Regions from separate parts of the Brevibacillus sp. NPDC058079 genome, predicted to be linked through region 2. Evidence: riboswitches for the same ligand, from Rfam matches in the RefSeq annotation. Region 2 holds a riboswitch; each other region holds the start of a gene.

Region 1 (7,461 bases), on a different contig from region 2:
GAGATATGCAAGTTTACTTTTTGCAATGCTTCATCATACTGATCAGAACGAATCTTAACACTGCGATTGATACCTCCCTGACGGTGGCTTAGCACCTCCAGGTCACCAATACTCAACCCTGCCGTTACCGATACAGGAAGATCGACAGGCACATAAATCGTCACATCGCCTACCCAACCCTCTACGACAAGAACCGCCTCATCTCGCATCAACACTGCACGGGAAAGATCAATCACAACATCCCCGATTCCATGCCAGACATGCAAGTGATTCAGTTCAAAACGCCCCGAGGTCAGGTGATAATCTCCAATCAGAGAACTGCGGGAATCTTTTGGCAACGTGTCGTCAGGTGATGAAGACATTCTTTCGTGATGAGGAATTTTGCCACCAACTTGCTTCCATTTGTTCCAGCCGTCTAGCCAAGGGCGTTCCTCTGTTGAAACCTTCATGTCACTCGGAACACTCGCATCACTTGTCATAATCGTCTCCGCAGCAGATGGGGTCCCCGTATCGCCCAAAGGTTGATTCACACGGTGATCTCTTTTGCTGTTCTTGCCCCGAATCAATTGAAATCCGAAATAAATAAACACGATTGGCACTGCAATTTGGAACAAATCATCGATCCCAACACCAAACCACATATCCATCGCGATAATGGTCCCCAGGGAGAATAGAATCCCTCCGCCAATCCGATTTTTCTGCCCCCACAAACGAAGGCCGAAATAAATAAGCACCATCGGCCACAAATCAAACAAACCGAACGAAATGATACCCAAACTGTCTAATAAAAGGCCGATTCCCGTAAAAATAATCAGGATACCAGCCAACATTTTGTGCAAACGGGACAGTTTCACAAAAGTCTCCTCTCTCACGCCCCATGCTGATCGTTTTCACTTTGACCATTACGACATGTATAGATGAATGCAGGCGGAATGTTCAACAGGGTAAAGTCGATCTTGACCCAGGGAAAACGATCCTGCAACTCAGCTTGGAGTTGTAGCGAATATTGGAATGTAATGAATAGGCCCCCTGGCTTCAGTACAGATTGAACTTCGTCCAGAATTGCTGCCCTCTGCTCTTGTGGAAAATTGGCGAATGGCAGACCTGAGATAATGACATCTGCACCTGCAAGGTTCTGCTCCTCCAAGTAAGACCTAAGTTTAGTCGCTTCCTCCCTGATAGGAAGATCGGGAAAACGTGATTGAAGCATAGAGCGAAAATGGGAATCTCGTTCCACAAGCACGTACTGTGTGCCGGGACGCAAGCGCTGATAGATCGTTTGGGTAAATGCCCCTGTACCAGGTCCCAGCTCCAGGATCACATCGGTTGAAGCCCAATCGACGCTTTTCAACATTTGCTCACATAAAAAACGAGAGCTGGGGATTATACTACCAACGCGTCCAGGCTCAGCGATAAATCGCCGCAAAAAGACCAAGAAGTCCTGCAAGAATCGTACCTCCTAGGGGAAAAGCAGCCTGATGTACACAGGCTGCCGAATTGACACAATCTATTCTACACCCAGTCCCCCAGTTCCTGTCGAATTAGGATTGTACAGGTTTGGCTACCGGTGTTTTTACTTCATTAATGGATGCTTTGATGCTGGCTAGTTCTGCATCGAGATCATCCTTTTCCAGTTCAGACAAAGCGTTCTCCCAAGCGCGGTTTGTTTGGCGCCATTGTCCACTCATTTGCGCTTCTGCTTCCATGCGCATGACTTTTTCTTCCATGCGGGCGAAGCCACGGCCTGCGGACGGATTGCCGATACCGACAACTGCTTGATTGACTTGCTTTTGTGTACGAGCTACTTGTGCACGTGCCATCAGTGTGAACCTTTTCGCACGCATTTTATAGAACTCTTCCTTCAGCTCAGCCAGCTTCTCGCGCATTTGCGTAGCTGCCTCGGATGCTGACAGGTAGAGACCTTCATATTCCGCTGCACGGCCTTCGTACTGCTTCTTGTCAGCGAGTGCTCGACGAGCCAACTCGTCTTCTCCCTCAGTCAAGGCGAGCTTGACTTGACGATCGCGTTTTTCGATCAGAGCATTGGCTTCGTCCAATTGCTGGCGGAATTTCTTTTCCAGTGCAACCTGACGGGCAACTGCTACTTCAACTTGTCCGATTTCTACTTCCATGTCACGCATATATTGATTCAGCATTACTACCGGATCTTCCATCGAATCCAATGCATCATTCACCGAAGCTACTGTCAGGTCACGCAAACGTTTAAAGATACTCATTATTTTTTCCTCCTCATCATATCACATCATATTGTTCATCCAAAAGACTCTTGCGACATAGGCGTTATTGTGGGCGTCTTCTTACATCTCTCTCCCAAGCGTCCAGCGTATCTTCCTTTAATACTTTTTGGGCCCATTCACGCTCCCAAGCAGGTGGAGCTTGTTTAGGTTCTTGACTGGGACGCAGTAAGCGATATCCCAGATAAATCACCCCAATGGCCAGAAGTGCGTGAAATAGTAGGTCAAGCTTGCCAATCAACATCAGGAACCCGAATAGGAAGACTAGGATTCCCCAAAAGCGTGAACCGGTTTGTCCCATAATCTTTTTGGCACCGTATATCATGATCACACCGGGAATGATGAACCCGAGCAAGTCTCCGATATCGATACCCACCAGATCTAGAAGAACCAACCCACCGACTAGCAGCAGAACCAGCCCGAGTAGAACTTTGCCAGACCGTTCGCTCATTACTCGCTTACCTCCATTCGTTTTGCATGTGGTGCTTGTGGAACGTTATGCCCTTATTGTAGCCCTCGGTATAGGCTTCCCATAACGGGCGTGCGGTTGGTTTTTCCCTCCGTCCTTGGACGGAGACAATTTCCTGCCCTAATCGGACAAGCTGTCCCGCAAGGCAGAACAAGCGCGCGTCGAAAGGCGTCTTGCACTGTTGAACGAAAACGTTACAGCATTTGACGGTATTTTTGTGACGAATATGTGAACAAGTAGATGAAAAAGAAGGAAAAGAAGGACTGGCGTAGAATCTTCGTAAGAGTGCGTGTAAAAAAACATCGAAAAATAGCCGAATTCCGCTTGGCGGAAACGGGGGAACCACGTTTTTGGGGTGAATGGTTGCTACTCCTAGCAGCCTAGGGCGTCCTTTCGACCGAACCCTTCAGCTAACCTCGTAGGCTCACGAAGGGAGCAGTTTCTTTTGCGCAAGGTGATTTTATCTTTATTTATGGCTGGAATGCTTGCTATGGGGGCAGGCGCTGCACAGGCTGCTGAGGAGAATACTCTCAATGAAGTAGTCAGCGACTTGTACGGTACCCCTTACAAATCTTCCGGCTCGTCCAAAAAGGGCTTTGACTGCTCCGGTTTCACGCGCTACGTATTTGATGCGTTAGGTGTAGACCTGCCTCACAATTCTGCTTCCCAGTACGAATTAGGTACAGAGGTAACCAGAAAAGATTTGCAGCCAGGCGATCTCGTATTCTTCAATACGAACGGTCGCAGCATTTCTCACGTGGGTATCTACATTGGAGACGGCACATTCGTGCACTCGGAATCTGGTCGTGGAGTCGTCAACACCAAGTTGAGCGATCCATACTACTGGAGCAAGCGTTATGTAGGCGCCAAGCGTCTCAGCGTTCCTGTTCTAGCGAAAGCAGAAACTCCGAAAAAGGAAAAAGCGGTGCAAGCTGCATCGTTGCCGGAAAAACCAGCTCAAAAATAGTCGTTCGGCAAAATAATAAAAGCCAGGGACACTACGTCTCTGGCTTTTTCTGACGGAATTTAGTACCTGGTCTAAAGAGGTACCCTCATATATTAGAACAACTTAATAACTTACGGGGTTTCTTCCCCTGATCAGGTCAAAGCATGTTATGATAGACAAGACCCATTCTTTGAATGGTATTCCTTATTAATAGAAGTAACTGGGGGTTGTTCCGGTGAAAGATCACATTTTAATTGTCGATGACAATCTGGAGATTATTGAACTGCTAGAAGACATTTTGGAGAACGAGGGCTTCACCGTTTCCTCCGCAGAGAGTGGAGAAGATGCACTCTCCCTACTCAGCCAAGGAGAGCGACCCAATCTGATCCTTTTGGATATTATGATGCCCAACATGAGTGGCTACGAGCTCTGTTCTCAAATTCGCCGTGAATGGGATTTGCCTATACTGTTTCTCAGTGCAAAAGGAAAAGCGGTAGATAAGGTAGTCGGCTTTGAAATTGGCGCAGACGATTACATTACGAAGCCTTTTGATACAGAAGAACTGCTCGCTCGCATTCGTGCCCACCTGCGTCGTTATGAGCGCATTCGCAAGCATACTGAGGAGCAGCCTGAGAAGGAAACAGCCTCTTCTCCGATTACAGTTTTGAAATTCAAGGACCTAGAAATTCATAAAGAAACGTATTCCGTTTATGTATGTAATCAAAAAATCGAGCTCTCTACCAAAGAATTCCAACTACTCACATTCCTCGCAGAAAATGCGGGCATCGTCTTTACAAGAGAGCAAATCTACGACCGCGTCTGGGGATATGGTTATGGCTCGCTCAATACAGTGACCGTCCATATCAAAAACCTCCGTGAAAAGCTGGAAACAGAGCGTCAGTTCATTAAAACACAATGGGGGACAGGCTACGTATTTATCGGGGAGAAGCTTTAAATGAGCTTACGTAATAAAATTTTTCTCTCCTTCATTTCCTTGATCACACTAAACATCTTGTTGTTTAAATTCGTTTTTCAAGACATTATTGTCGCTCAACTCAAAAATGATCGGCATAATCAGTACCAGGCTGAGAAGGAAGCCGCAGAGAAGGTCATGCTCAATCAATTGCTTCTCGTCAGTAATTTCAAGGACCCAATCGAACGATTGGAGCTTGAAAAGCAGTTGCCAGACGACGTGATGTACCGCATGCTCGTGAAGGATGCCAATGGAAACACCATCTACAGCAAAACATCACGCGCCTATAATTTGAAAATGCCTTCTCCCTCCTCATCAAACCGTGGCGATTCTGCCAAGCAAAATGACCTCAAAGTGGTAGCTGAGTACCATTTTCAGCAGGAGCCACCGCGTACAGGGGAGATCGTTGTTTATTTCTACACAGATGATTACGACATAATGGCTACGACAGGGGTTTCCATGATGCTTTGGTTTATTTACGGAAGCATTAGTCTGGTGGGATTGGTTCTACTCGCTTTGTTCGTTCGCTGGATACTACGGCCCGTGAACGAATTATCGCGCGTCACCCAAGAAATCCAGGAAGGGAAACGGTTAGTGACATTTACGTATCGATCGCATGATGAGTTTGGCCAACTCTTTCGATATTTCGGGGATATGGTTGATGAGCTTCGCTTAGCGGAAGAAAGACAGGCCGAAATGATTGCTTCGATCGCCCACGACTTCCGCACACCTCTCACCACGATCAAAGGGTATGCGTCATATATCGGCTCCGGTCGTGTGACGGATATGACCAAAATACAGAAACAGATGAGCAAAATCGAGTTAAAAACGACTGACTTGGAAAAGCTGCTAGATGAGTTGCAGGACTTCACCGCCCAAAGCTCCGAAGTCCGACTCAACATTAACCGCATTCATGTCAAAAGCTTCTTGAGAGGAATTATTGAGGACTATTTGCCAAGAATCAAAGAGGCAGGCCTCACCTTTCAATGGAAGCTGCGTATTTCCAATGAACTACACATCGAAGCGGATGAGACCAAGCTGCGACGTGTCATGGAAAACTTGTTGAACAACGCCATTCACTACAATAAACCAGATGGCTCCATTTACCTTACTTGTGATCAGCGAGAAGGACATGTCCTTTTTACTGTGATCGACAAAGGAGAAGGAATCGCCTCCGAAGACTTGCCGAAGATTTTCACCAAGTTTTATCGGGCGGAAAAATCACGAAATCGCAACAGTGGCGGTACAGGCTTAGGCTTAACGATTTGCAAGAGCATCGTCCGGCTTCACGGCGGAGATCTGATGGTAAACAGTGAATTGGGAATGGGAAGCAGTTTCTCCTTCACCATCCCCTTCTTCCACGGGTAGCTTTCACAAGCTACCCTTACTTTATATAGATTTATTCCCACTTAATTATTTCTTTATATTTTACTAGTAAAATAATTTTTGTAAGCATGTTGCTTTCAGTGATAAATAACCCCCAGTTCGGTATCTGACACAATCGGCGAAACCGTAGTGATAAGATGCCTCTTTTTTTGCCCTCAATTTCCATTTTTTTCTATCTCTTCTCCAAACGCATCGGCAGTCCGTTTTTGGGACGCAAGGTGACCAACGGCTCGGGCTCCACTGCCTGATTCGGTTCAGCCAGACGTAGTCGATATCGCTGTGCGATCGTCGCCAATAGCAAAGCCGCCTCCATCAAAGCAAAGTTATTCCCAATACAAACACGCGGCCCACCGCCAAATGGAAAATAAGCATAAGCTGGATTTCTTTTTAAGAGGTCGCTGTCAAAACGCTCTGGAATGAATTGTTCAGGCTGCTCATAATAGCGTGGGTTACGGTGCATGACATATTGGCTCATCATCAGTGTTTCGCCGGGCTTATACGTGTGATCGCCGATCTCAACCTCTTCTACCACTTCCCGGTTAATCGTCCACGCCGCAGGATAGAGCCTCAATGTTTCCTGTACAATGAGATTCGTATACTTCAGCTGGGGAAGATCCTCGACTGTCGGCAGCTTTTCACATAGCACCGTTGACAGCTCGTCATGCAGCTTTTGCTCCACCTCGGGATGAGTAGCCAGCAAATAGAAAATCCACGACATGGTATTCGCAGTCGTCTCATGGCCAGCCACAAAAATGGTCATGACCTCGTCACGCACCTGCTCATCTGTCATTCCTTGCCCATCATCTTCATCACGCGCTGCCAAAAGCATCTCCAACAAGTCCTTATGCTCTTCTCCTTCGCTATTACGACGAGCTTCGATCAAGGAATAGATTGTTTTGTCCAGCAGCTCACTCGACTCCAGGAACTCCCGATTGCTTTTGGTAGGTACGGACAAAGGAATGTCGATAAAAGAGGAGCCTTTATTTGCCACGTATTTCAAACCGACATCGATGGCATGTCCAATCTGATCGGCGCCTTCCTTGACGGTTTTGCCAAACATAGTCTCCGTAATGATCGCAAGGGTTACTTTCATCATGTCCGAGTGAATATCACGCAGCTCCCCGGTTTTCCAATCCGACATGAGATCAACTGCTTGCCGGACCATCACATCTCCGTAGCTGGCGATACGTTCTCGATGAAAAGCTGGCTGCATAAGCCGCCGTTGTCGCAGATGTTTTTTTCCTTCACTGGTGAGAATTCCATCCCCTACGACAGGTCGCGCAGACTGCAACGCTTTCCCTTTTCGAAAATGCGCCTGCTTGTTAACCAAAACCTCTTTGATGTGATCCGGATTCGTTAACAGGTAAACATGGCGGGAAGGACCGAAGCGAAAATGGACGACTTCTCCATGCTCTTCTACAGCGTCGCGGAT
Region 2 (7,461 bases):
GATTCAAAGGTGTTCTCACCGTCGAAGAAAAGCATCTGTCCAGTCACGATAAAGGTCGCCGCATCGTAAAAGAAATGCGCGAGGTTCTCCGTGAAATGTACAGCGAAGAATCGGAAGAAATCGTAGAAAAGCTGACAAGCCACAAGGTATTATCGAGTCATAGCGACATCAGCACGAAAATGGGTGAACGGATCGAGGTTTATGTATTGGACAAGGACCTCGAAAAAATGTTGGGCTAATTTTACGAAATGCGGCTCCGCCTTCATTTGCAGGCGGAGCCTTTTCTATTCCTCTCTTACCCACTCATCTGTTCAGCCAACCAGCCGTAGCCTTTATACCCGGGCTGGCTCACAATGACGTGATTCGCTCCGAGCGCCTTGTATAACATCGCGTTCCGATGCTCCTGCGTCATCACAAAAATCCGGCAGGTGCCCAACTGCTTGAACAGTGTCAGCAAGTCACGTCCCTCCGTCCACTCATCGGGAAAGATGTAGACGGAATGGTAGAGCAGCAAGGATTCCTGATCGCGGTAGCACTCGTCAAATGAGATGGGCAAAAAACGCTGAATCGTCTTGTCTCCAGGCACCGCAGTCAATGAAAAGGCACCGGGATTCCTCCCCCAAAAAGCTGGCAAACTGTCGCAGCATAGTGTCTGAACAAAAGAAGTGAATGCTTCTCCCTTGCCAATTACGAGATAATGCTTCATAGCAGCGCCTCCCCTTCCTTATTGGAGATCCTCAATGGACGAGATGTTCATGTACGAAGGAACCACGAGTCCGATTTTGGTTCCGTCGAGATTCGGACCCAAATCCTCGATTTGCCCACCAAATTTTTTCACATAGCTCTTATCTGTAGACGGCAGCCAAGCCGCAACCATCCCATCTACATCCCCAATGGCCACTCCTGCCCACATCGGTCCAGTCTGCACCTGACTCAATTCGACTTCATACCCCAGCTTCTTCTCCAGCACATGCTCTACGACATGCGAGCTGGCAATCTCGGAATCCCATGCTACATAAGCGAGAGTTAGTTTCTCTTTTTGAACAGGCTTAATGCCCTCTACCCATTTCGCTACTTTGGCTTCGTTGTTTTTTACCCATTCCGCAGCGGCCACTTCTGGATCTTTTCCGTCAATCATTTGAACCATGACCGACTCCATATCGGCTGGCTCCCACCAGAACTTATCCAGAAATTGATAGGCAGCAGGCTGATCCTCTTTCAGCCCTTTGCGCACGATGGTATGGATTTGTTCCGCTCCGCCAAAGCCGTTCTTCGGATCCGCCAAATATTTCAAATCCATCTTTTTAAACATCCAATGCGGTGTCCAGCCCGTAATGATAATCGGTTCCTTCGCTTCGTACGCCTTGATCAAAACTGCTGTCATCGCTGCATCTGAGCCTTCGACAAGCTGCCACTTATCCAAGCCATACAGGTTCATGACTTCCTCTGTCTTCACCATCGAGCCAGCTCCTGCGTCGATTCCGATGATTTTGTAGTCGAGCTTTTCTCCTAGCGCGTTGTCCGACGTCTCAGAAGGAATAGGACCGATCACCGTTGCTGTCGGTATTTGTGTGTTTGTGTTTTGGCTGGAGCAGCCTGCAAGCCAAGCTGTCGCTCCCATCATCACTGCCAGTAAAGCTGGAACCGTTTTGTTCATCATGTATTTCTCTCCTTTTTTCCTGCATGTTGAGTAAGCCGATCCAAGACGATAGCGATGATCACGATGGATAGCCCCGCCTCGAATCCTCTTCCTATATCCACTTGGGAAACGGCACGATATACGTCTGCACCCAAGCCTTTCGCCCCGATCATAGCCGCTATGACCACCATCGACAGGGCGAGCATGATGCACTGATTGACTCCCGCCAAGATCGTGGATTTCGCATACGGCAGTTGTACTTTCACGAGCTTTTGCCACCCAGTTGCGCCAAAGGCGTCCGCCGCTTCCTCCATTTCCGCTGGGACCTGACGTATGCCTAAGTTCGTGAGACGCACGATTGGCGGCAAAGCAAAAATAACGGAGGCAATGACTCCCGGCACCTCGCCCAAGCCGAAGAAAAAGATCGCGGGAATCAAATAAACGAACGCTGGCATCGTCTGCATCAAATCCAGTACTGGCGTGACCAGATTGCGAAACGTATCGTGTCTCGCGCAAAGAATGCCCACTGGAACCCCGATGGCGATCGAAATCATGGTGGAAGTGAGGACGAGTCCCAATGTCTCCATCGTTTCATCCCAGTACCCCAAGTTGTGGATGAGAGAAAGTCCGATAACCGTAAAGACCATGGACGCTCTCCCTGCAAAAACCCACGCAGCGGCCCCTAGCAGCAAGATGAGAATCAGCGAAGGTATCTCTGCCAAAACCGTGGAACAGTAAGTCACCATCGTGGAAATGACGATAGACATTGGATCAAACAATACCCCTTTGTACTGGCCCAGCACCTCCACGAACCCTTCCATCCATTCGCCAATCGGCAGCTTAGGCACGACGTCCATCACTCATCACCTCTGCTCTCTGGTGCTCTTGGACATTGACTTTGCCTACCAGCCCGCCAAACACCGCTCCTTTTACGATGACACCCAACAAACGCTGCTGCTCGCCCACTACAGCAATCGGGACGTGCAGATCTGCCATCATCGGAAACAAACTGTGCAGACGTGCGTCAGGTAAAACGGTAGGGAGGTCGGTTTTCATGATCATCTCCAGCGAATCTCCCGAACCGATCGCAAGTGATACGTCATACGCCGTAATCAAGCCGAGCAGTGTGCGCTTTTTGTCCACGACGTACAAGCTGGACACACCGTTATCCATCATGAGTTGCAGCGCCACTCGCGCCCCTTTGTCAGGCGTGATTGCTTCTGCCCGTTTCATCACATTTTCAGCAACGAGGACCCTGGACAGGTCGGCATCCTCCACGAATTTCCGCACGAATTCATCCGCTGGGTCTGCCATGATTTCTTCCGGGCGGCCGATCTGAATGATCTGTCCGTCTTTCATAAAGGCAATCCGATCGCCCAGCCGCAACGCCTCGTGCAAGTCATGTGTAATGAACAGGATCGTCTTTTTCATCGTCATCTGAAGCTCCAGCAGCTCATCCTGCATATCTTTTCGAATGAGCGGGTCCAGTGCACTGAACGCTTCGTCCATCAAGAGAATATCTGGATTATTAGCCAACGCCCGCGCCAATCCGACCCGCTGGCGCATCCCTCCGCTCAATTGATCCGGGTACGCATTTTCCCACTCGGTTAATCCAACAAGCGCGAGTGCTTCCCGTGCTTTTTCTTGCCGGAGCCCTGGTGGTACTTGTTGAATCTCCAATCCAAACTCGACGTTTTCTCGTACCGTCCGCTGAGGAAACAGGGCGAAATTTTGGAAAACCATCCCGAGCTTCTTCCTCCGCACCTCGCGCAAAGCCGTCGCCTTCATGTCCACGATCTCTTCCCCATCGATCTCGATGCTTCCGCTCGTTGGGTCAATCAGTCGATTACACAGTCGGATTAAGGTTGATTTGCCACTGCCGGACAGGCCCATGATCACGAAGATTTCACCTTCCTCGACTTCAAAGCTGACCTGATTTACCCCGATAGACTGGCCCGTTTGCTTGTAAATTTGTTCTTTTGTACGTCCTTCCGCCAGCAGCTTCAAGGCCAGCTCGGGCTGCTTGCCGAACACTTTTGTCAGTTGATGGACTTTCATTTTGGGCATGGTATCCCTCATCCTTCGTTTTTTCGTAAATGTAAAAAGCCCGCGAAGTTTCCACACTCCAGCAAAACCAAGCAGGCACGCTTGATTTTTACTCGTGTTGAAAATCCGCAGGCTTACGTAATACCTGGCGTCCATTTTCAGGACGCCCTGTACTCTGTCTTCCTGATTTCGATTGTCAGCGGTTTATGTCGTACCAACTGCCTCCCAGCGATCCACATCATTTCTTTCACGACTGTATCGCGTAAGCTGCTTATCGGTATTGCCATAAAAAATAGGCCGATCCATCCTTTTTCTCCAGAACAAAGGTCCCAAAGAAAAAGCCTGCATCGGCCTATTACACGCCCGCAAGGAATCCCCTTGTTGCGCATAAAATGCCTAGACTTTATCCATCCATGACCTTCCCTGCTTTGGCCGACGAGGTTAGCTGACGGGTAGGATGGCAGAGAAGACATTTCCTCATCCCTCCTGATCACTCAGGATTAACCCCAAAAGATTGGTTCCCCCGCTTCCGAGAATCTCGGAACTAGGCCGTATGTGTTGTTTCCTATTGAATCGTGATTGTGATTTGAATTATACGCTCGCTTCCAGTTATTGTGAACGTTCGTTTAGCACGGTTTTAACCGGATTACGGCTTTCTTTATGAGTCGGATTGAATTAGCTGTTGGTTGCTTATTCGATTGAAAGATTAGTGCGCTATACTCGCTATTGTGGCGGGAAGGAAACAGGAGAAAACGCTCAGATTCTTGGAACCCCTGCGAGGGAGCATGGGGTGCCCGGCTCCGTGAAAAAAAGCGAAACCGCGTCCAAAGTTGACTGTTCAGGATGCGTCTCAGAGGTGGACGCTAAAAGCAGTTTCTCTTTTTTTCACTACGCCTCGGTAGGTGTGTCCAAAGATCTTCGCTTATTTCTCCTGTTTCCTCTACGAGCTGTTGAGTTTCTACATGCTTTTTTAAAGACCTTTTGAATGCTACTTTCAAGATGAAAAAAGCGACTTGGGAAGAAGAACATTTCCAGTCTCAGCGCCTCTGGAGCCCTACCTAGCGGAGAAATGAATGGCGGGGGTTTTCAGCTTTTATCACATACAAAAACGTTGTAACGTTTTCAGTTTTGAAGCGCTCCCGACATTCATTTCGTAGCGGACAGTTTAACCCCTTGCGGGGCGTAGGCCGAAGCGTAGACTGGAAATGGGCTTCTTCCCCTCCACTACAGCCACTTTTACCTCAACACAAAAAAGCTCCCGCCTCAATGAATCAGGCAGGAGCTTTGCTTTTCAAAGACACGCTGATTAAACGACGTCGTAGCCTTGGTCTTCGATTGCTTCTTTTACTGCATCGATAGTCAAGTTGCTCTCGTTGTAGGAAACCTCAACCTTTTTTTCTGCCAGGTTTACTTTGCCTTCTGCACCCAGATCTTTCAATGTGTTCTCGATGCGTGCTACGCATTTGTTGCAAGACATACCTTCTACGTTCAATGTGATATTTGTCATGATCAATCTCTCCTTACATTTTATGTTGTATAGGTAAGGCGGACAAAGCCGCTTGTTACTGTTGTTACAGCTTTACTCGTTGCAGTCTCAGTGCGTTGAGTACAACGGATACGGAGCTGAAGGCCATTGCGGCACCAGCGAGCCATGGAGCGAGGAAGCCGATTGCGGCAATCGGGATGCCCAAAGTGTTGTAGGCCAATGCCCAGAACAGGTTTTGCTTGATGTTGCGAATGGTGCGTTTGCTCATCTCGATGGCGTCAGCGACACTAGTCAGTTCGCCGCGCATCAAGGTAATATCGGCTGCTTCCATAGCCACATCTGTACCTGTACCGATTGCCATACCGACGTCAGCGGTAGCAAGTGCAGGAGCATCGTTGATACCATCGCCGACCATCGCTACTTTTTTGCCTTGTTCTTGCAGTTTTTTCACTTCTGCGGCTTTGCCTTCAGGCAGGACTTCTGCGATGACGTGATCGATTCCTGCTTCACGGGCAATGGCCTCGGCAGTTTGACGGTTGTCACCGGTCATCATGATTACAGTCAGTCCCATTGCTTTCATGCGCTGAACAGCTTGCTTGGAGGTTGGTTTGATCGTATCCGCTACGGCAATCAAGCCAGCGAGCTTGCCTTCGACGACTGCGAGCATCGCCGTTTTACCGGAGCGCTCCAGTGCCAGCATGGTATCAGACACTGCTTGGTACGAAATTTGATGTTTTTCCAGCAAGCGACGAGTACCGACGAGTACTTCTTTGCCAGAGACGGTTGCCTGGATACCGAAACCAGGAATGGCTTCAAAAGATCCTGTATCGGTCAGGGTGATTCCTTTATCCGCAATACCGCGAACGATGGCTTGAGCCAATGGGTGCTCGGAATTTTTCTCAGCGGCACCGACCAAAGAGAGCAGCTCTTGTTCTTCGATATCAATGGCGATGACGTCTGTCAGTTCTGGCTCGCCTTTGGTTACGGTCCCTGTTTTATCGAGGACGATCGTATCCAGGTGGTGAGCCGTCTCCAGATGCTCCCCGCCTTTGAACAGGATGCCCAACTCAGCTGCGCGTCCAGAGCCCGCCATGATCGAGGTCGGTGTAGCCAAACCGAGGGCGCACGGGCAAGCGATTACGAGTACAGCAATTGCTTTTTCCAAAGCCTCACCGAAGTTGCCAGGTATAACGAAGAAGTACCAGATCAAGAAGGTAAGAATAGCAATCCCTACTACGATTGGGACAAAAATCCCGGAGATGCTGTCAGCTACGCGCTGAATCGGTGCTTTTGTTCCTTGTGCTTCTTCCACTACTTTAATGATTTGCGCCAGAGCCGTTTCTTTTCCGACTTTGGTTGCTTGAACCTTCAAGAAGCCGTTTTTGTTCAAGGTGGCGCCGATAACGGTATCGCCTGCGGCTTTATCCACCGGAATACTTTCACCAGTCAGCATCGATTCATCAACTGCGGACTGTCCTTCCATGACGATGCCATCGACAGGTACTTTGTCGCCCGGTTTCACGTGAACGACGTCGCCCAGTCTCACTTCTTCTACAGGAATGGTCATTTCTACGCCATCCCGTACGACTACTGCTGTTTTTGCTTGCAAACCCATCAGCTTGCGGATCGCTTCCGAAGAACGTCCTTTTGCTTTCATCTCAAACAGTTTACCCAAGACGATCAACGTGATCAGTACCGCACTGGTCTCAAAGTACAGCTCCAGCATGTGGCCGCCATGAGCACCGATGGAATTGATCGCGACCCATAAACTGTAGAAATAAGCAGCTGAGGTACCGAGAGCAACCAGCACATCCATGTTGGCACTCTTGTTGCGAAGGGCTTTGAAAGCTCCCACGTAAAACTGTGCTCCGATGATGAATTGTACCGGTGTTGCCAATGCGAGCTGTACCCACGGATTCATCAAGATTTCAGGCAGCCAGATAAACGAGGTGAAGGAAAAGTGGCTCACCATCGACCAGAGCAGCGGGAGCGACAGAATCGCGGAAATCCAGAACTTGCGGGTCTGCCGATTGATTTCTTCCTGGCGACGATCTACTTTTTCTTCTTCTTTTCCATCTTCCTTGCGCGTCGCCTGATACCCTAGCTTCTCTACCTTTTGAATAATGTCCGTCACACTTACCTGTGATGAATCGTATTCGACTGTGGCTGTTTCCATCGCCAGGTTCACGTTTGCCTTCAAAACCCCAGCTGTTTTGTTCAAGCCTTTTTCGATCCGTGTGGAGCAAGCCGCACATGTCATTCCCGAGATGTTTAGCTCCACCTTGTCAGT
Region 3 (7,461 bases), on a different contig from region 2:
CTGTCGTTTGTTCTTTCTGTGATAGCGATGAGGCTGATCCAGCGCTTTCGAGGTGGGAAACCGGATCAAACAGGAAGAGCATGGGCTGATATCCATCTTCCTCATCTCCAACATAATGTCAGGGAAATCGAGCGGGTTCTCCCGAAGGATTGTGTAGTGATGGCAGTCGTCAAGGCGCAGTCATATGGCCACGGCGGATGGCAAATCGCGAGGTTCTTAAACAAGCTCGGGATTGATCACTTCGCAGTTGCCACAATCGATGAAGGAATCGAGCTACGGAAGAAAGGCGTAAAAGGGAAGATTCTGGTGCTTGGCTATACCGATGAACGACGGATACGCCAAATCGCCCGTTTCAGACTGACGCAAACCGTAGTAGATGACGAATATGCCCAAAAGCTGAATGGCTACAACGTGAAAATCCCTGTTCATATCAAGATCGACACGGGGATGGGGAGACTCGGGGAATCTTGGGAACACACAGAAAAAATTGCGGCCATGTATCGTTATAAAAATTTGCAGGTATGCGGTACCTTTACGCATCTGAGTGTGGCTGACAGTTTGGAAGCTTCGGATATCGAATACACGAAAAATCAAATCGCCCGTTTCCAAAAAGTGATCGAACAGCTGAAAGAAAAGGGGATCGATCCACAGAAGCTGCACGTTCAGAGCAGTTACGGCGTGCTGAATTACGGGGAGCTGCAATACGATTATGCTCGGATTGGGATCGCTCTCTACGGGATGTTGAGCAAGCAGGGCGATAAGGTAAAAACAAGCGTCGACCTACGGCCTGTGTTATCACTGAAAGCAAGAATTGTACAGGTGAAACAGGTGGAAAAAGGAGCATATGTGGGCTATGGACGCGCCCACACAGCGCAGAAAGACAGCAAGATTGCCATCGTATCCATCGGATATGCAGATGGGGTTCCGCGTATGCTGTCACAATCGGGCGCTACCTGCTTGATCAGAGGAAAAAGGAGACCGATTATTGGGTTTGTCTGCATGGATCAGCTTATTGTAGATATTACAGACATGGAAGAGGTGCAAAAAGGGGATGTTGTTACCTTTATCGGCAGAGATCAAGAAGAGGGTATCACTGCCGAGGAAATGGCCCATCAATGTAAAACCATTACGAACGAGCTGGTAAGCTGTTTGGGAGAACGTGTTAAACGAGTCTATCATGATTGATCTCTGGACGAAAATTGGGATAGGGAGTGGTTCATTTTTTCCATGGTGAAGAGGAGACATAGCTTTCGTTCCAAAATGCTTGGGCTTCTTGGGCTTGGCATGCTTCTGGCCGGTATCGTAACCTTTCTGCTTTATAAAGTACTCCAGTTTTACTATCGGATGGAGGTTAAGTACGAAGATCCGCTCGCCCAGGTTCGCCGTTTCATCAGGGAGATGGGGGATATCAATTTCTTTTTGCTTGTCTTTGCTCCCATTGCGATCTTGTATTTCTATCACCTGACCAAACGGTATGCGAGCTACTTTCGGGAGATTTCCACGGGCATTCATTATCTCGCCAGTGGAGACTTTACTCGGCATGTCCATATTCCATCCAATGATGAGTTCGCAGATATCGCCAAGGATATCAATCTGGCAAGTGAAATGCTGCAAAAGGCGGTAGAAAGAGGAGATTTCGCCGAAAGCAGCAAGGATCAGCTTGTTTTGAATCTGGCGCACGATTTACGCACACCGCTGACATCCGTACTGGGTTATTTAGATTTAGTTTTACGAGACGAGCAGATGCCAAAAGAACAAATGCGGCATTATGCGACGATTGCTTTTACCAAGTCGCAACGATTGGAAAAGCTGATTGATGAGCTCTTCGAAATTACGAGAATGAATTACGGCATGGTCAACCTCGAGCAAAAGGTCATTGATTTGAGTGAATTGCTTGTCCAGTTAAATGAAGAGATGTATCCTTCCTTTGAGAAAAATGAGCTAGTCGCACGATGTACGATTGCTGCTCAGTTAGTAATCGTGGGAGATGGAGAGCTGTTGGCGCGCGTATTTGAGAATATCCTGACCAACGCGATACGCTACGGGGGCGATGGCCAATTTATCGATTTGAACGCTTATCGTGAGGGCGATGAAGTGGTCGTACAAATCATGAATTACGGTGACCAGATACCTGAGGAGGCGCTGCCGCATATTTTTGAAATGTTTTTTACGGGCGATAAAGCGCGAACGCATCAAGGGGGAGGCACAGGACTCGGCCTGTTTATTGCAAAAAATATCGTCGAGAAGCATCGGGGAACGATTTCTGTTCAAAGTGATTTGATTCGTACATGTTTTGAGGTCAGGTTGCCGTATGGATGAAATGATCGCAAAAAAATGGAGACGCTTCAATGTCTCCATTTTTTTTATTGCATGATTCATGGGAATTCAAATTTTAACAGAATATTCTTATAACGAAACGAATTAACTTTGGGGGAGTTATGAATAAATACACATGGACATTGATAGGTGCGGTAATTGTTGCTGGAATATCATTGGCTACTTGGGCTGGGGCCATTAACCAAGGGGATAAGGAAGCACTACAGGCATATAAAAAAATGGAACAGGCACGTAACCAAGAGAACAAACCCTTAAGAAAATCGAGTAGGAATGTAACCCTGTCAGACTTTTCAATTCAGGGAGCTGTTTTACCAGAAGCAGATAAAATACGTAAATACAACGATACGAATATGCAAGGACTAAGACAAACCAACTAGAAATGGGAAGTAAATCTGAATAAAGCGTATAAAGCTAGCTGTTGGCTTTTCACGGAGATAGATGTTCAAGGGCCACTCCAGACAAGGCTTCGAAAAAACAAGAAAGCCGGGTCCCCGCTAGAGGACTCGGCATTTATATCCAATTTCATTATCCGATGAATTCTTGTACCCAGTATCCATTCACAAAGCCTACACCGATTTTGGTGAAGGAAGGATTCATGATGTTTTGACGGTGTCCTTCACTGTTCATCCATTGGTTCATGACTTCCTCAGCGGTGCGTTGACCCATGGCGATGTTCTCACCCGCGGTCATAGAAGATACACCGAATTGTTTCATCATGTCAAATGGAGAGCCATACGTAGGGCTTGTATGGTCAAAGTAGTTGTTGTTGGACATATCAGCCGCTTTTGCTTGTGCAACTTTGTTCAGGGAAGCATCCAGTTCCACTGGCTTCAGACCTGCTTTTGCACGCTCTTGGTTTACCAAATCAGTTACTTGCTTCCCAACAGAGGAAGCATCCACTTGTTGGTTAGCTTGTTTTACTGGCTGTTGAGCTGGCTGCTGTTGATTCGCTGGTGCTGCGTAAGGTGCTTGCATTTGCGGTTGGACAGGTTGCATATATGGTTGATACCCGTATTGCGGACATGTGGTAGCGGCAGAAGCTGTGTTAGAAAAGCCGGAAAGAACAAATCCCAATCCCAATGTCGCGATTGCAATAGTACCAAGGCGTTTCATATTCACATCGTCTCCTTTTTTTTGCCTACGAGGTTAGTTGACGGATTCGGATTGAGGAAACAACCCTACGCACTTTGGCGATTCACCCCATGCAGATCTCTCATCTGCAAGTAAAAAAGATCCCCCGCACTTCCATTCGAGAGGAAGTTTCGGCTGTTTTGTTTGGCATGACCTAGAATAACAGAGATTCACCGGTGAAAGAAACCCGTAAAATTTGGTAGGATTAATAAGAATATCTCTTGTTTTATTGAGAGGGTGGAGTCCGACACTCACTTGTCTTGCATCGGCAACGCCAGACCGCTCGAACAAGCGCTTCAGCACGCAGCTACTGAAATGCTCTCCTTGCTAGTCGAAGACTATCGGCTCTCGGTAAATGAAGCAAGCCTGCTGCTCGGCCAAGTCGTCGAATATGAGGTGGCCAACGTGTTCAATCCCGCTTACAGTGTCGCCTGTAAAATTCCAAAAGCATATTTACCTGTTCGCAAATCCTAGCCGCTCAATCGCTTAAGTGGGGTCTGACGTTAAAAGTTGAGTCAGAAAAAGGGATGCGCATATGATCGGCGGCTGCTCCGAATGCTTCCCGAGCTGATTCAGCATACCTCATAGACAGTGCAGGTGGATAGGGCCTCTTATGCGAGGCTCCTTTTTTTATTGTTTTTCGTTAGTCAGGAAGTGACGAGTTTGTATAAAGCTGGTCGTAGAGAATGTGTATTGAGCATGCAATCCAATTTGGGGTAAAATTTACTCAAGTAAGATGATAATGATTATCACTATAAATCAACGAATTGTTTTGCTACAAAACATAAAACTTATTGGAGTGAATTTAATCATGGCAAGATCGGGATTTATGAAAACAGGATGGATATCGCTTATAACGGCAGCAATGATTACGGTGACAGGTTGCGGCTCGACAGGCGATCAAGCTGTGGCCACGGTGACTACCGATCAGCCTGCACAGGCAACGGCAGCGCCAAGCGAAGCTCCGCCTCAGACGGAAACGCGCGTCGTAACCGATGGCTTCGGAGAGGTAGAGATTCCGACAAATCCAAAGCGAATCTCAGCTCTTTATCGTGAAGATTATTTGGTTGCGCTTGGGGTAACGCCTATTGTCCAATATTATAACCCGATGTGGGGCAAGCAGGATTATTTGAAGCTGGAAGTGCCGTTGTTCGACGTGACCGGCAGCATCGAAGCCATGCTTGTGTCCGAGCCGGACTTGATCATCGGCGCCGGAGAGGTCGATGTAGCACAATACGCGCTCTATTCCAAGGTTGCGCCGACGTTCCGCTTGCCGGACGACGTACTTGCGGATTCGCGCAAAACATTGACCTTAATCGCCGAATTGCTTGGTCTCAGCGACAAGGCGGAGCAGGTTCTTGCCGATTACGAAGCCCGTATTGTCGATGTGAAGGCGAAGCTGAACGCGGCGATCGGCGATGAGAAGCTTGTTGTTCTGCGGATGAACGTCGTAGATAAATCGATTAATATTTTCGGCATTCATAACACGTTTGTCGGACAAATCTTGTATGAGGATCTTGGGCTGAAGGCGCCGAGGTTCGCCGAGGCGATGACGGAGGGCAATATCGTCTTGTCGAAGGAGGTCATTCCGGAGCTTGACGCGGACCATATTATTTTGCTTCCGTCCAACGGGACGTGGGAGGATGAGAGCAACACGAAAGCGCTTGAGGAAATGAAGGCAGATCCGTTATGGCAGACCGTTCCTGCATTTAAGAACGGCCATGTATATCCCGTAGAGAGATCGTATTGGCAGACGGGAGCCATTACGGCCAACGGGTTGAAGATGGATGATTTACTTCGATTATTGGCTTCTTAGCAGGAAATAAGAGTGATTAAGTTCATTGGCGGGACTCATCGCCATAATTGAGAAAGAGCCGCTTTTCAACGAAGGTTGATGGGTGGCTCGATTTGATTTACACTATATTCATTGAGAATGAATATCAATTAAAAGGCGGTTGATAGTAACGATGGATATTGAACAGCGCAAACAAGCTGGGACTGCTCCTTTAGTCCAATATGCGCTGCGATCGATCCGCTTAGTCGTTGCGGGCGAGCAAGCAGAAATGAGTGATTTGGACGGCAGCGATAGAAACGATAAGGAAAGCTTTGAACTGCTCATTATAATGAGCGGGACGGGACAAGGAAAATGCTATTTGCAGGGGCCAGGAAGATCTTTATATGTTGATCAAGAGGTTATGAGCTGCAGCTATTACCAAGTGTGCTTCGAAACGAGCGGCTATGAAGCAGCTTCGAGCTTGCTGCCGGATAAGCAAGAGCTTGCCTGCGCACCCTTCGCGAAGACGATGGAGCTGCTTGATGAGTTATATGAGCTCCGCGGGGCGAGCGACGAGCTCGAGCTGTTCCAACGATTTGTGAGATTTCAAGAGCTGCTGCTCTTTCTATTCCGCCAAAATGCACCTGCAGCCGAGGATAAGGGAACGGATATCGAGCGGAATGGGGTAGAGCTTAGCATACGGCATATTCATCAGTATTACCGTGAGCTTCTGAACTTGGAGGAGCTGTCCTCCCTCGCAGGCATTGATCGCTGGAAGTATACCCGTCTGTTCAAAGAGGCTACGGGTCAAGTACCGCTTCAGTACTTGAATGAAGTACGGATTAATCAAGCCAAGAAGTGGCTGGCAAGCGCCGATGACAAGCTGCTCGATATTGCGCTGAATGCAGGTTTCAACAATGAATATTATTTCAATCGTCGTTTCAAGCAGACGGTAGGCATATCGCCCGGACAATACCGTCGCAGCCGCAAGGGACAGCTTAGAGTAGTAGCGCCGTATTTGGAGGATTTCATAGTCGCGCTGGATATGCAGCCTATCGCCCAGTATTGGCATGCGAAATGGGGAAAACAAGACTATCTAGGCTTAAACCATATTCCGACGTTCGACGAGAACGGCGGCAACTTTGACGCGCTTTCCGGTTATAAGCCGGATTTGATATTGCTTATAGATCGTTACGAGCAACTGCAATATTCTCAGTGCCGACGCATATCCAACACGTGCATCCTGCGTGAGCAGACAAGTAATTGGCGTACGCTGCTGCGTACCGTCGCTGATTATTTCGGTCGGACGGAGTTGGCCGACGATGCTATCGCAAAGTATGATTTCAAAGCACGGAGCACGAGTCATACGCTGAGTCAGGTTATGAAAGGTGAAACGGTCGCTTTTTTACGTATCTCGGCGGACCACATCATCCAATATGCGGGAGAAGGGCAAGGCTTTGTTTCGACTGTTCTCTATGGCGATGTTGGCTTGCGCTCCCATTCCGCAGTAGGTGTAGCTTCAAAAGCGAATAGGCCGGGCATGTTCAATCTCTCTGTAGAGGACCTGCGTACGTTAACCGCGGATCATCTGTTCATTACTTTCGATAAGTGGCATAGTCAGGCAGAAGGAAAGGAGAGGGAACTGCTGGAGCAGCCAGAGTGGCGTGATCTGCCTGCTGTACGAAACAACCGCGTTTACGAGGTTGATTTTCTAACTTGGATGAATAACGGAATTATTTCCAACGGCAAAAAAATCGATGATATACTGCGATCGTTAGCTTGATTTGGTTTTGCTTGCGACTGAATGGTCTGCATCTGTACAGAGATAACAAAGTTTTAGACCAGGACCGTTGAACTAACGGGCAGTTACGCTCAACGAATTTGGATTATAATAGAATGATTAATTTGATGCAGAGGTGATAGGAGTGCTAGGACTACCCAAAGGTAAAGTCTTTCTTATCGCTTGGACGGCAGAGTGGGAGAAGGAATTTATATGGGAGAAAACACAGATAGAAAATGAACTTGGCGAACTTATCTTGGCAGTCCACCATATAGGCAGTACGGCTGTGAAAAACTTATCGGCGAAACCTATAATTGATATTGGAATTGAATTAAAAGATTATCAACATGGGAGTGAATGTGTCCAAGGCTTAGAGAGGCTTGGATATGCTTATAGGGGAACAAACATACTTCCCGACAGACATTATTTCAGTAAGGGT

What was found. A riboswitch is a leader RNA that binds a small molecule or an ion and turns the genes downstream of it on or off. The one in region 2 is predicted to bind cyclic di-AMP.
Region 1: it holds a riboswitch for cyclic di-AMP, as region 2 does, so the genes downstream of both, ACFVS2_RS18405 (C40 family peptidase) here and ACFVS2_RS28845 (quaternary amine ABC transporter ATP-binding protein) in region 2, are expected to answer to the same signal.
Region 3: it holds a riboswitch for cyclic di-AMP, as region 2 does, so the genes downstream of both, ACFVS2_RS29415 (CAP domain-containing protein) here and ACFVS2_RS28845 (quaternary amine ABC transporter ATP-binding protein) in region 2, are expected to answer to the same signal.

What each region holds. Positions count from the first base shown of each region.
Region 1 is NZ_JBHVSO010000006.1:50,308-57,768, forward strand. It holds gene liaF (cell wall-active antibiotics response protein LiaF) at 1-854, opposite strand, end outside; gene ACFVS2_RS18390 (class I SAM-dependent methyltransferase) at 869-1,447, opposite strand; gene ACFVS2_RS18395 (PspA/IM30 family protein) at 1,542-2,237, opposite strand; gene ACFVS2_RS18400 (LiaF transmembrane domain-containing protein) at 2,302-2,706, opposite strand; cyclic di-AMP (ydaO/yuaA leader) riboswitch at 3,026-3,165, shown strand; gene ACFVS2_RS18405 (C40 family peptidase) at 3,170-3,691, shown strand; gene ACFVS2_RS18410 (response regulator transcription factor) at 3,906-4,625, shown strand; gene ACFVS2_RS18415 (sensor histidine kinase) at 4,626-6,011, shown strand; gene ACFVS2_RS18420 (cytochrome P450) at 6,202-7,461, opposite strand, start outside.
Region 2 is NZ_JBHVSO010000013.1:112,140-119,600, forward strand. It holds gene ACFVS2_RS28825 (Na-translocating system protein MpsC family protein) at 1-239, shown strand, start outside; gene ACFVS2_RS28830 (hypothetical protein) at 296-706, opposite strand; gene ACFVS2_RS28835 (glycine betaine ABC transporter substrate-binding protein) at 725-1,660, opposite strand; gene ACFVS2_RS28840 (ABC transporter permease) at 1,657-2,496, opposite strand; gene ACFVS2_RS28845 (quaternary amine ABC transporter ATP-binding protein) at 2,480-3,706, opposite strand; cyclic di-AMP (ydaO/yuaA leader) riboswitch at 4,100-4,246, opposite strand; gene ACFVS2_RS28850 (cation transporter) at 4,992-5,192, opposite strand; gene ACFVS2_RS28855 (heavy metal translocating P-type ATPase) at 5,257-7,461, opposite strand, start outside.
Region 3 is NZ_JBHVSO010000014.1:79,457-86,917, forward strand. It holds gene vanT (serine racemase VanT catalytic subunit) at 1-1,185, shown strand, start outside; gene ACFVS2_RS29405 (HAMP domain-containing sensor histidine kinase) at 1,228-2,319, shown strand; gene ACFVS2_RS29410 (hypothetical protein) at 2,439-2,714, shown strand; gene ACFVS2_RS29415 (CAP domain-containing protein) at 2,863-3,450, opposite strand; cyclic di-AMP (ydaO/yuaA leader) riboswitch at 3,458-3,615, opposite strand; gene ACFVS2_RS29420 (hypothetical protein) at 3,724-3,942, shown strand; gene ACFVS2_RS29425 (ABC transporter substrate-binding protein) at 4,280-5,284, shown strand; gene ACFVS2_RS29430 (helix-turn-helix domain-containing protein) at 5,436-7,025, shown strand; gene ACFVS2_RS29435 (GrpB family protein) at 7,168-7,461, shown strand, end outside.